Regions from separate parts of the Nitrobacter hamburgensis X14 genome, predicted to be linked through region 2. Evidence: predicted binding sites of a transcription regulator. Region 2 holds the regulator's gene; the other holds the start of a gene.
What was found. The regulator PhoB, encoded in region 2, activates phosphate uptake and scavenging genes when phosphate is short. The targets are predictions, from matches to a motif close to TGTCATNNANCTGTCAT.
Positions count from the first base shown of each region.

Region 1: a site for PhoB is predicted at 2,384-2,400, ahead of ugpB (sn-glycerol-3-phosphate ABC transporter substrate-binding protein UgpB). Genes of this name have one in related genera too.

Region 1 is NC_007964.1:4,055,558-4,059,958, reverse strand. Features, by position in the region: gene phaR (polyhydroxyalkanoate synthesis repressor PhaR) at 182-793, shown strand; gene ugpB (sn-glycerol-3-phosphate ABC transporter substrate-binding protein UgpB) at 1,007-2,326, opposite strand; gene NHAM_RS18905 (sensor histidine kinase) at 2,683-4,401, shown strand, end outside.
Region 2 is NC_007964.1:700,401-704,801, forward strand. Features, by position in the region: gene pstB (phosphate ABC transporter ATP-binding protein PstB) at 1-565, shown strand, start outside; gene phoU (phosphate signaling complex protein PhoU) at 594-1,310, shown strand; gene phoB (phosphate regulon transcriptional regulator PhoB) at 1,335-2,036, shown strand; gene NHAM_RS03325 (GcrA family cell cycle regulator) at 2,336-2,842, opposite strand; gene NHAM_RS03330 (aspartate aminotransferase family protein) at 3,290-4,401, shown strand, end outside.

The DNA of each region.
Region 1 (4,401 bases), 1.1 Mb from region 2:
GGCCAAGTTGCGCCCGGGCATATTCCTGAGCAGTCTCTGTGCTTTGGAATTGACTGTCCCTCATAAAACGGTAGCCGAAGCGTGCCGAAAGTGCTTACTTTGCTGCAATGCGCTACTTGTTAACCCCATCGTGGACGCCGGCGGGGTTTCTTGTCCTCGGTGTGATGGACGTGTGGGACCTATGGCGAAATCAGAGACACCAACGACAATCAAGAAATATGCAAACCGGAGACTCTATAATACCGGCACCAGCACCTATGTGACGCTCGAAGATCTCGCGACGATGGTCAAGCAGGGCGAGGATTTCCTCGTTTTCGATGCAAAGACCGGCGACGACATCACCCGCTCGGTGCTGGCGCAGATCATTTTCGAGCAGGAAAACAAGGCCGGACAGAATCTGCTCCCGACCACGTTCCTGCGGCAGCTGATCCGTTTCTATGGCGACAGCATGCAGATGGTGGTGCCGAAATATCTCGAACGCTCGATCGACATGCTGACCCGCGAGCAGGAGAAGTTTCGCAAGCAGATGACCAGCACCTTCAGCGGCACCCCCTTCGCGCCGCTCGAAGAGCATGTCCGCCGCAACATGGAATTGTTCGAACGCACATTCTCGATGTTCAAGCCGTTCGTGCCGCCGCGCAGTGGGACCGCCGCGCCCGAACCGGAGAAAACGCCTGACGCCTCAAATGCAGGCGACAATAATGCCGGCGACAATATCGAGGATCTTCGCCGTCAGATGAAAGAGATGCAGGAGCGCCTCGAGCGGATGTCGAAAGAGCCGAAGAAGGAATAGGCGCGCACGAGTCCGAGAGGACTGATCGTATTGATGGAATCAGACGTCGTCATGCCCGGACTTGATCCGGGCATCCATCGTCTCAAAGGGATGGATTGCCGGGTCATAGGCGAGCGAAGCGACTCCGTTCTTCGCATAGGCAAGCGGAAGCGACGCCGTTTCTGGAATGGGCCATGCCTGGCAATGGCAACCGTAACGACTGCCCGACACTCGTCACGGATTGGTGCGCTCAAACTGGCGCAGCAGCTTGTTGCCGCGCGCCACCGCCGAATCCATCGCGGCCTGCGCGCTCTTCTTGCCGCTGAAGGCCTGTTCGAGTTCGTCCTCGATGACGGCGCGGATCAGAACGAACGACCCGAGCCGCAACCCCCTTGAATTCTCGGTCGGCGGCTTCAGCGTCATCTGTTCGATCGCGATCGCGGACCCCGGATTGCGATCGTAAAAGCCCTGCGCGCGGGTGAGATCGAATGCCGCGCGGGTAATCGGCAGGTAGCCGGTGTGCTGGTGCCAGGCTGCCTGTACTTCGGGCTTCGACAGATAGGCAAAGAATTTTGCGACGCCCTTGTATTCCTCGCGCGGGCGATCGCGCAGCACCCATAATGTGGCGCCGCCGATGATGGTGTTCTGCGGCGCGCCTTCGACATCCGGCCAAAACGGCAGCATGCCTTGGCCGACGGCGAATTTGGAATTGGCGATGATATCCGCGCGGGTCGCCGAAGAGCCCATGAAGATGCCGCATTCGCCATGCTGGAAACGAGGCTCGGCAGCCGTTCCCCGGCCGCTATAGTCGAAAATTCCGGTCTTCTGCCATTCGGCGAGTTGGGCAACGTGGCGGACCATCAGTGGATTGTTGAAAATGAGGACGGCGTCGAGCCCGCCGAACCCGTTGGCGCGCGTTGCGATCGGCAGATTGTGCAAGGCGAGAAAACTCTCGACATTGACCCATGACGGCCACGACGTGGTGAAGCCGCAAGCGACCCCGGCCTCGCGCAGCCTCTTCGCGGCTTCGCCGACCTCCGGCCAGGTCTTCGGCGGCCTCTCGGGATCAAGACCGGCGGTGCGGAACAGGTCCTTGTTGTAATAGAGGATGGGGGTCGAGACATTGAACGGGAACGACAGCAGGTTGCCCGCGACATCGGCATAGTATCCCGTGATGGCCGGAAGATAGGCCGCCGGGGAAAACGCTTCGTCCTCGTCGCGCATCAGCTCGAAGACCGGATAGATCGCCCCCTGAGCCGCCATCATGGTGCCGGTGGCGATTTCGTTGACCTGCACGATCGCCGGCTGGCTCCGCGAGCGGAACGCGAAGATCGCCGCGGTCACCGTCTCGGTGTAGTTGCCCTTGTAGGTCGGCACGATCCGGTACTCGGATTGAGACCCGTTGAATTCGGTGGCGAGCCGTCCGAGCCGCCGGCCGAGTTCGCCGGACATCGCGTGCCACCACGCGATCTCGGTGACGGCGCGTGCCGGAGCCGGCAGTGCGGCAGTGCGGCAGTGAATTGCACCGCGCAGAACAGCAGCGCCAGTCTCCATGCCGGTGTTCGCATCGTGCCTTGCCCTCCGCACACGGCGGGGCCGGGGCTGCCCCGCTGTCATGCGTTTCTGATAGGACCAACGCGCGGCCGCTGCAATTCACGACCGGCGCGGCAGGCGGCCGTTATCAAGCGACCAGGTTGAGGCTCCATCGCGTTGAACCTTTTCTCCCGACGGATGACTCCATCAAAGGGGACAAGCGCCGGTGCCCCATTGCGCCGTTATGTCGTGGCTTTCCGGGCAGGCCGGCTCGCATCGACAGACCAAGCTTGCGGGCGCTAAAGTCGTCGCCTGGCAGTCCTTATTCTGGCAGTCGTTTGAAGCCGCTGTCGCCGGAGTTATAAAGGCACGACTCGATGAAGGCACAGTGCGGACTGCAGACGACAAGCCACATCGCACGAATCGGCAAGGTCAGTGACTTGGCCTTGGCCGAGTCCCGGAACGGCACAGGTGCGGAACAGCAGGAGCAGGAAGGTCTGGCGGCGCAGGGCCGCTCGGGCATCGTGGGGCTGGTTCGGGCGATTCCGATCCGGTGGCGCATTCTCTCGATCGCGGCGTTGAATTCTGCGGTGGTGTTGGTGCTGGCGCTGTTGATATGGAGCGGCGCCAAGACCCTGGGGTCTGCGTGGGACGACGTGCGTCAGGTCAGGAAATCCGACAAGATCCTCGCGGTTCTCGAGAGTGAGACCGGTCGGCTGCAAAATCTGATCCACCGCTACATCAACCAGCCCAGCCCCGATCTGTTTGCGGAAATCCTGCTGTTGCGCGAGGCCGTCCTCGGCACCTTGAGCACGCGCGCCTCGACCGACCCGATGCTGTCGGGCTCGGTCAATGAGCTGGAGCGCGCCACCGAACGTTTTCTCAGCGGCTTCGGGGAACTGCGCGCATTGCAGACAGCGATTACCAAAACCTACGAGGACCAGATCCTGGCGCCCGCCAAGGACATGGCGGGACTCTACTCGATCATCGAGGGCGCGACCGGTCGCCGCGAGGCCCGGATCTGGCCGACACTCGGGAAATCCCGCGAGACGTTCACCGCGATGTTGGTGGCCGCGAACGCCTACTATCTGGCGCCGGCTTCGACCAGCGCGGACGAGGTCCGCAAGAGTGCCGATGCGATCGAGCGCACCATTCCGGCGATGATCGATTTTTCGGACAACGATCTCCAGCGCGATGCGCTGCGGCGGCTCAAATCCCGGACTTCCGCGCTGCACGACGGCATTGGAAACCTTGCCGAATTGCTCGCCAAACGGACGGACCTGCTGCGCAACTCCATCGACGCCAGCCAGGCGGAGACCATCGGCGCGATCGACGGCCTGTCGGTCAAGATGCGACAGCGCGAGCAGAGCGCGCAAATGACGTTCGACCATACGCTCGCGGATATCTCCCGCAAGATGCTGTGGATCGCCGCGATCTTCCTCGCGATCATCGTCGTCGCGGGCGTCATCATCGCGCTCAGCATCCGTCTGCCTTTGCGGCAGATCATGACATCGATGCGCGCGATCATGTCCGGCGACTACGATCGCAAGGTCGCCGGCACCGACGCGCGGGACGAAATCGGCGCCATGGCGCGCGCCGTCGAGGTGTTCCGCAAGAATGCCATCGCCAAGCGCGATGCCGAGGACGAATTGCGGGCGTCGAAGGAACGAGCCGAAAGCGCCCTGCTGGAGTTGAACGCGGCGCAGCGGAACCTGATCGACGCGGAGCGACTTGCCGCGCTCGGCGGGCTGGTCGCAGGCGTCGCGCACGAGGTGAACAACCCGATCGGAATCAGCCTGACTGTCGCGTCGAGTTTCGCGCGACGCGCCGACACCTTCGACACCGAGCTGCGGTCTGCGGCGCCGCTGAGGCGGTCGCAGCTCGAGGAGTTCGTGCGGATCTGCCGCGATGCCGCCCAGCAACTGGTGGCGAACCTGCACCGCGCGGGCGAGCTGATCGAGTCCTTCAAGCAGGTCGCCGTCGACCGGTCCCATGCCGAACGCCGCCAGTTCAATTTGGGTGAATCCACCGACCAGATCGTCAGGAGCCTGCGCCCGGTGCTCAAGCGGTCTCCGATCGGTATCGCCGTCGACGTC
Region 2 (4,401 bases):
GCAGGTGTTGCTGGACAATACCGACATTCTCGACCCCAGGCTCGATCTCAATCTTCTGCGCGCGCGGGTCGGCATGGTGTTCCAGAAGCCGACGCCGTTCCCGATGACGATCTACGAGAACATCGCGTTCGGCATCCGCCTTTATGAAAAGCTGTCGAAGTCGGAGATGGACGATCGGGTGGAGAAGGCGCTGCAGGGCGGCGCCTTGTGGAACGAAGTCAAGGACAAGCTCAATGCCAGCGGGCTTAGTCTCTCCGGCGGTCAGCAGCAGCGCCTGTGCATCGCGCGGACGGTCGCGCTGCGGCCGGAAGTGATCCTGTTCGATGAGCCGTGCTCGGCGCTCGATCCGATCTCCACGGCCAAAATCGAGGGACTGATCGACGAACTCAAGGAACACTATACCATCGCGATCGTCACCCATAACATGCAGCAGGCGGCGCGTGTCTCGGACACCACCGCGTTCATGTATCTCGGTGAGATGGTCGAGTTCGGGCCGACCAACAAGGTCTTCACCTCGCCGGCCGACCGCCGCACCCAGGATTACATCACGGGCCGCTTCGGCTGAAACGCGCGGATGGGCGGGGAGATTTGAAATGGCTTTCGAACACACCACCAAGGCTTTCGACGACGATCTCCAGGAACTGACGCGGCTGGTTGCCGAGATGGGCGGTCTCGCCGAACGGCAGATCGTCGAATCCCTCGATGCGCTGATCCGCCGCGACACCGCATTGGGCGCCCGCGTCGTCGCCGCCGATGCCGAAATCGACCGGCTGCAGCGCATGATCGAGGAACGCGCCGTGCTCACCATCGCGCGGCGGCAACCGATGGCGGTCGACCTGCGCGCGATCGTCGGCGCCATGCGGGTCGCCGCCGATCTGGAACGGATCGGCGATCTCGCCAAGAACATGGGCAAGCGTGTGGTTGCGCTCGATAGCGATTTCCATCCGATGAAACTGATCCGCGGCCTCGAACACATGACCGACCTCGTGCAGTCCCAGGTCAAGGCGGTGCTCGATGCCTATGCGGCGCGCGACCTGCCGGCGGCGATGGCGGTCTGGAAGGGGGACGAGGAGGTGGACGCCATCTGCACCTCCTTGTTCCGCGAACTTCTGACCTACATGATGGAAGACCCACGCAACATCGGGTTCTGTATCCACCTGATGTTCTGCGCCAAGAACATCGAGCGGATCGGCGACCACGCAACCAATATCGCGGAGACGGTGTTCTACATGATCGAGGGCCAGCAGATGCTCGACAAGCGCCCCAAGGGGGACACGACGGGTTTCGCATCGGCGGCTCCGGGAAACTGAAACGAGAGCAGGCGAGAACACACGATGAGTGCACGCATTCTGGTGGTCGAGGACGAAGAGGCGCTGACGACGCTGCTGCGCTATAATCTCGACGCCGAAGGTTACGAGGTTGAAACGGTGGCGCGCGGCGACGAGGCCGATACGTGGCTGAAGGAGCGCACCCCCGACCTTGTGGTGCTGGACTGGATGCTGCCGGGCCTGTCCGGCATCGAACTGTGCCGCCGTCTGCGGGCGCGCCCCGAGACCAGGCAGCTTCCGATCATCATGCTTACCGCCCGCGGCGAGGAGAGCGAGCGGGTGCGGGGACTTGCGACCGGCGCCGACGACTACGTCGTCAAGCCGTTCTCGGTGCCGGAGCTTCTGGCGCGGGTGAAGGGGCTGCTGCGGCGCGCGAGCCCGGAGCGGCTCGCCACGATCCTGAGCTTTGGCGATATCGAGCTCGATCGCGACAAGCATCGCGTCGCGCGTTCCGGCCGCCCGATCGATCTCGGTCCGACCGAGTATCGCCTGCTGGAATTCTTTCTGGAGCATCCGGGCCGGGTGTTCAGCCGCGAGCAATTGCTCGACAGCGTCTGGGGCCGCGACATCTACATCGACGAGCGCACCGTGGACGTTCATATCGGGCGGCTGCGCAAGCTGATCAATCCCGGCGGCGAGCCGGATCCGATCCGCACGGTGCGCGGCGCGGGCTACGCGCTGGATGAGCGCTTCGCGAAGGCGGAATAGCAAGGCATTATACAGGCGCTGCATAAAGCCAGCGTCGTTCCCGCGAAGGCGGGACCTTGAGCCTTTTCGTTTCTGATGGAATCAGAAGCTGGCTCTATGATTTTGATTTGACGCGTTTTCTTCACGCGAACCGGTGCCCTCCTCGGGTCAAGCCCGAGGACATGCTTCGCTCGAAAACGCTCTATAGTCCCGGGCGTATCAATTGGTGTGAAGGACCGAAGCGGCGCCCGACATCGTCACGGGCGCTGGTGAATAGAGGCCTCCTTGCGTTGGCAGGAGCGACCCGTTCTTCAGTCTGATTACCGTACCTTCGGCGGCTGGCGGCGGCGGTCGGCGGCGGGCTGATAAGCAATGCGCGAGTGGTGTGCGCAATAGGGCAGGCCGTTGAGTGCCTTGCCGCCGCAGAAGAAGAATTCCGGACTCGAGGGATCGCCGACCGGCCAGTGACAGGTGGCTTCGTTGAGTTCGAGCAGCGACAGCCGCTGGCTCATCGGCACCACGTTGTCGAAGGCGATCGGATCCGGCTCGAGTTCGACCTCGAAGTCGTGGGCGAGTGCGGTGTTGCCGCGGGAGACCGGGCGCGACACCCGCATGACGTGCTGGGCCGGACGGGCCTTGCGCGGCCGTGGCACCGTTGACGAAGGGCTCTTGGCGCGGCCCGACAGGCCGAGCCGGTGTACCTTGCCGATCACCGCATTGCGCGTCACGTTGCCGAGTTCAGCGGCGATCTGACTTGCGGAGAGACCCGCTTCCCAAAGCTTCTTCAGTTGCTCGACGCGGTCGTCGGTCCAGGTTATCACCGTCATCGCACGTTTTCCCTTATGTCACGCGTGCCTCCGCAAGGCCGCCCTGAAGCGTCCCCCTGAAAACCCGTGTGGGCAGAATCCCTTAACCCTCGCCGGGCGGGAAAACCGCCCGGGCGTTTACGCCGAGAACAGGACCATCGAGGATCAAAACTGCCGCACGAGATGTCGTATCCGACGGCCTTAACGCTACAATATGCCGTGACTCGCGCGCAAGAGTCAGGCCTGGCGGCGTCCACATGTTCTGCAATGAAATCGGAAAGATCGGCTCTCTCTGCGACTTTCGCGCATCACCGGCGTGCAAGGGAATATTGACAGGGATCGCCGCGCACCTAGAATAACACTCACGTGCCGCCGGAAAGGCGGCACGTTTCGTTTCCGGGGCTGACAGTTGATCGCGCCACAGCGCAGTCGGATCGATCCGCCCCCACCATCAACCGGCAAACCGTCATGACCAGAGCCGCGCCGTCCCATCTGTTGCCCGTTTTCGCAAGAGCCGATCTCTCATTCGAGAGCGGCGAGGGCGCGTGGCTGGTCGGCTCCGACGGCGGACGCTATCTCGACTTCACCAGCGGCGTTGCTGTGAACGCGCTTGGCCACTGCCACCCGCACCTCGTCGCCGCGCTTCAGGCGCAGGCGGCAAAGCTCTGGCACGTCTCGAATCTGTTCAAGTCGCCGGACGGCGAGCGGCTGGCGGCGCGGCTGTGCGAGCAGAGCTTTGCCGACTTCGCCTTCTTCGCCAATTCCGGCGCCGAGGCGGTGGAGTGCGCCATCAAGGTTGTGCGCCGCTATCATGCCTCCAAAGGTCATCCGGAACGCTATCGCCTCGTCACCTTCGAGGGCGCCTTCCATGGCCGCACGCTGGCGGCGCTGGCGGCGACCGGCTCGAAAAAATATCTCGACGGGTACGGGCCGCCGACGGACGGCTTCGACCAGGTGCCGATCGACGATATCGAGGCGGTGAAGAAGGCGGTCGGCCCCGCGACCGCCGGCATTCTGATCGAGCCGCTGCAGGGCGAAGGCGGCGTGCGCGAGCCGTCCCATGCGTTCTTCCGGGCGCTGCGCCAGTTCTGCGATGAACGCGGTCTGCTGCTGGCGTTCGACGAGGTGCAGACCGGCATGGGTCGCACCGGCGATCTCTTTGCTTACAGGCGCATCGGCGTCGCGCCGGACGTGATGTCGCTGGCGAAGGCGCTCGGCGGCGGTTTTCCGATCGGCGCCTGTCTTGCGACCGCGGAAGCCGCGTCCGGCATGACGCCCGGCTCGCACGGCTCGACCTTCGGCGGCAATCCGCTGGCGGTCGCCGCGGCCAATGCCGTGCTCGACGTGATGCTGGAGCCCGGCTTCTTCGAGCGGACGCGGAAGATGTCGCTGCTGCTGAAGCAGAAGCTGGCCTCGGTCGTCGATCGCCATCGGGATGTGCTGAGCGAGGTGCGCGGCGAGGGACTTTTGATCGGCCTCAAGGCCGTGGTGCCGTCGGGCGATCTGGTCGGCGCGCTGCGCGAGGAGAAGCTTTTGACGGTCGGCGCCGGCGACAACGTCGTGCGTTTGCTGCCGCCGCT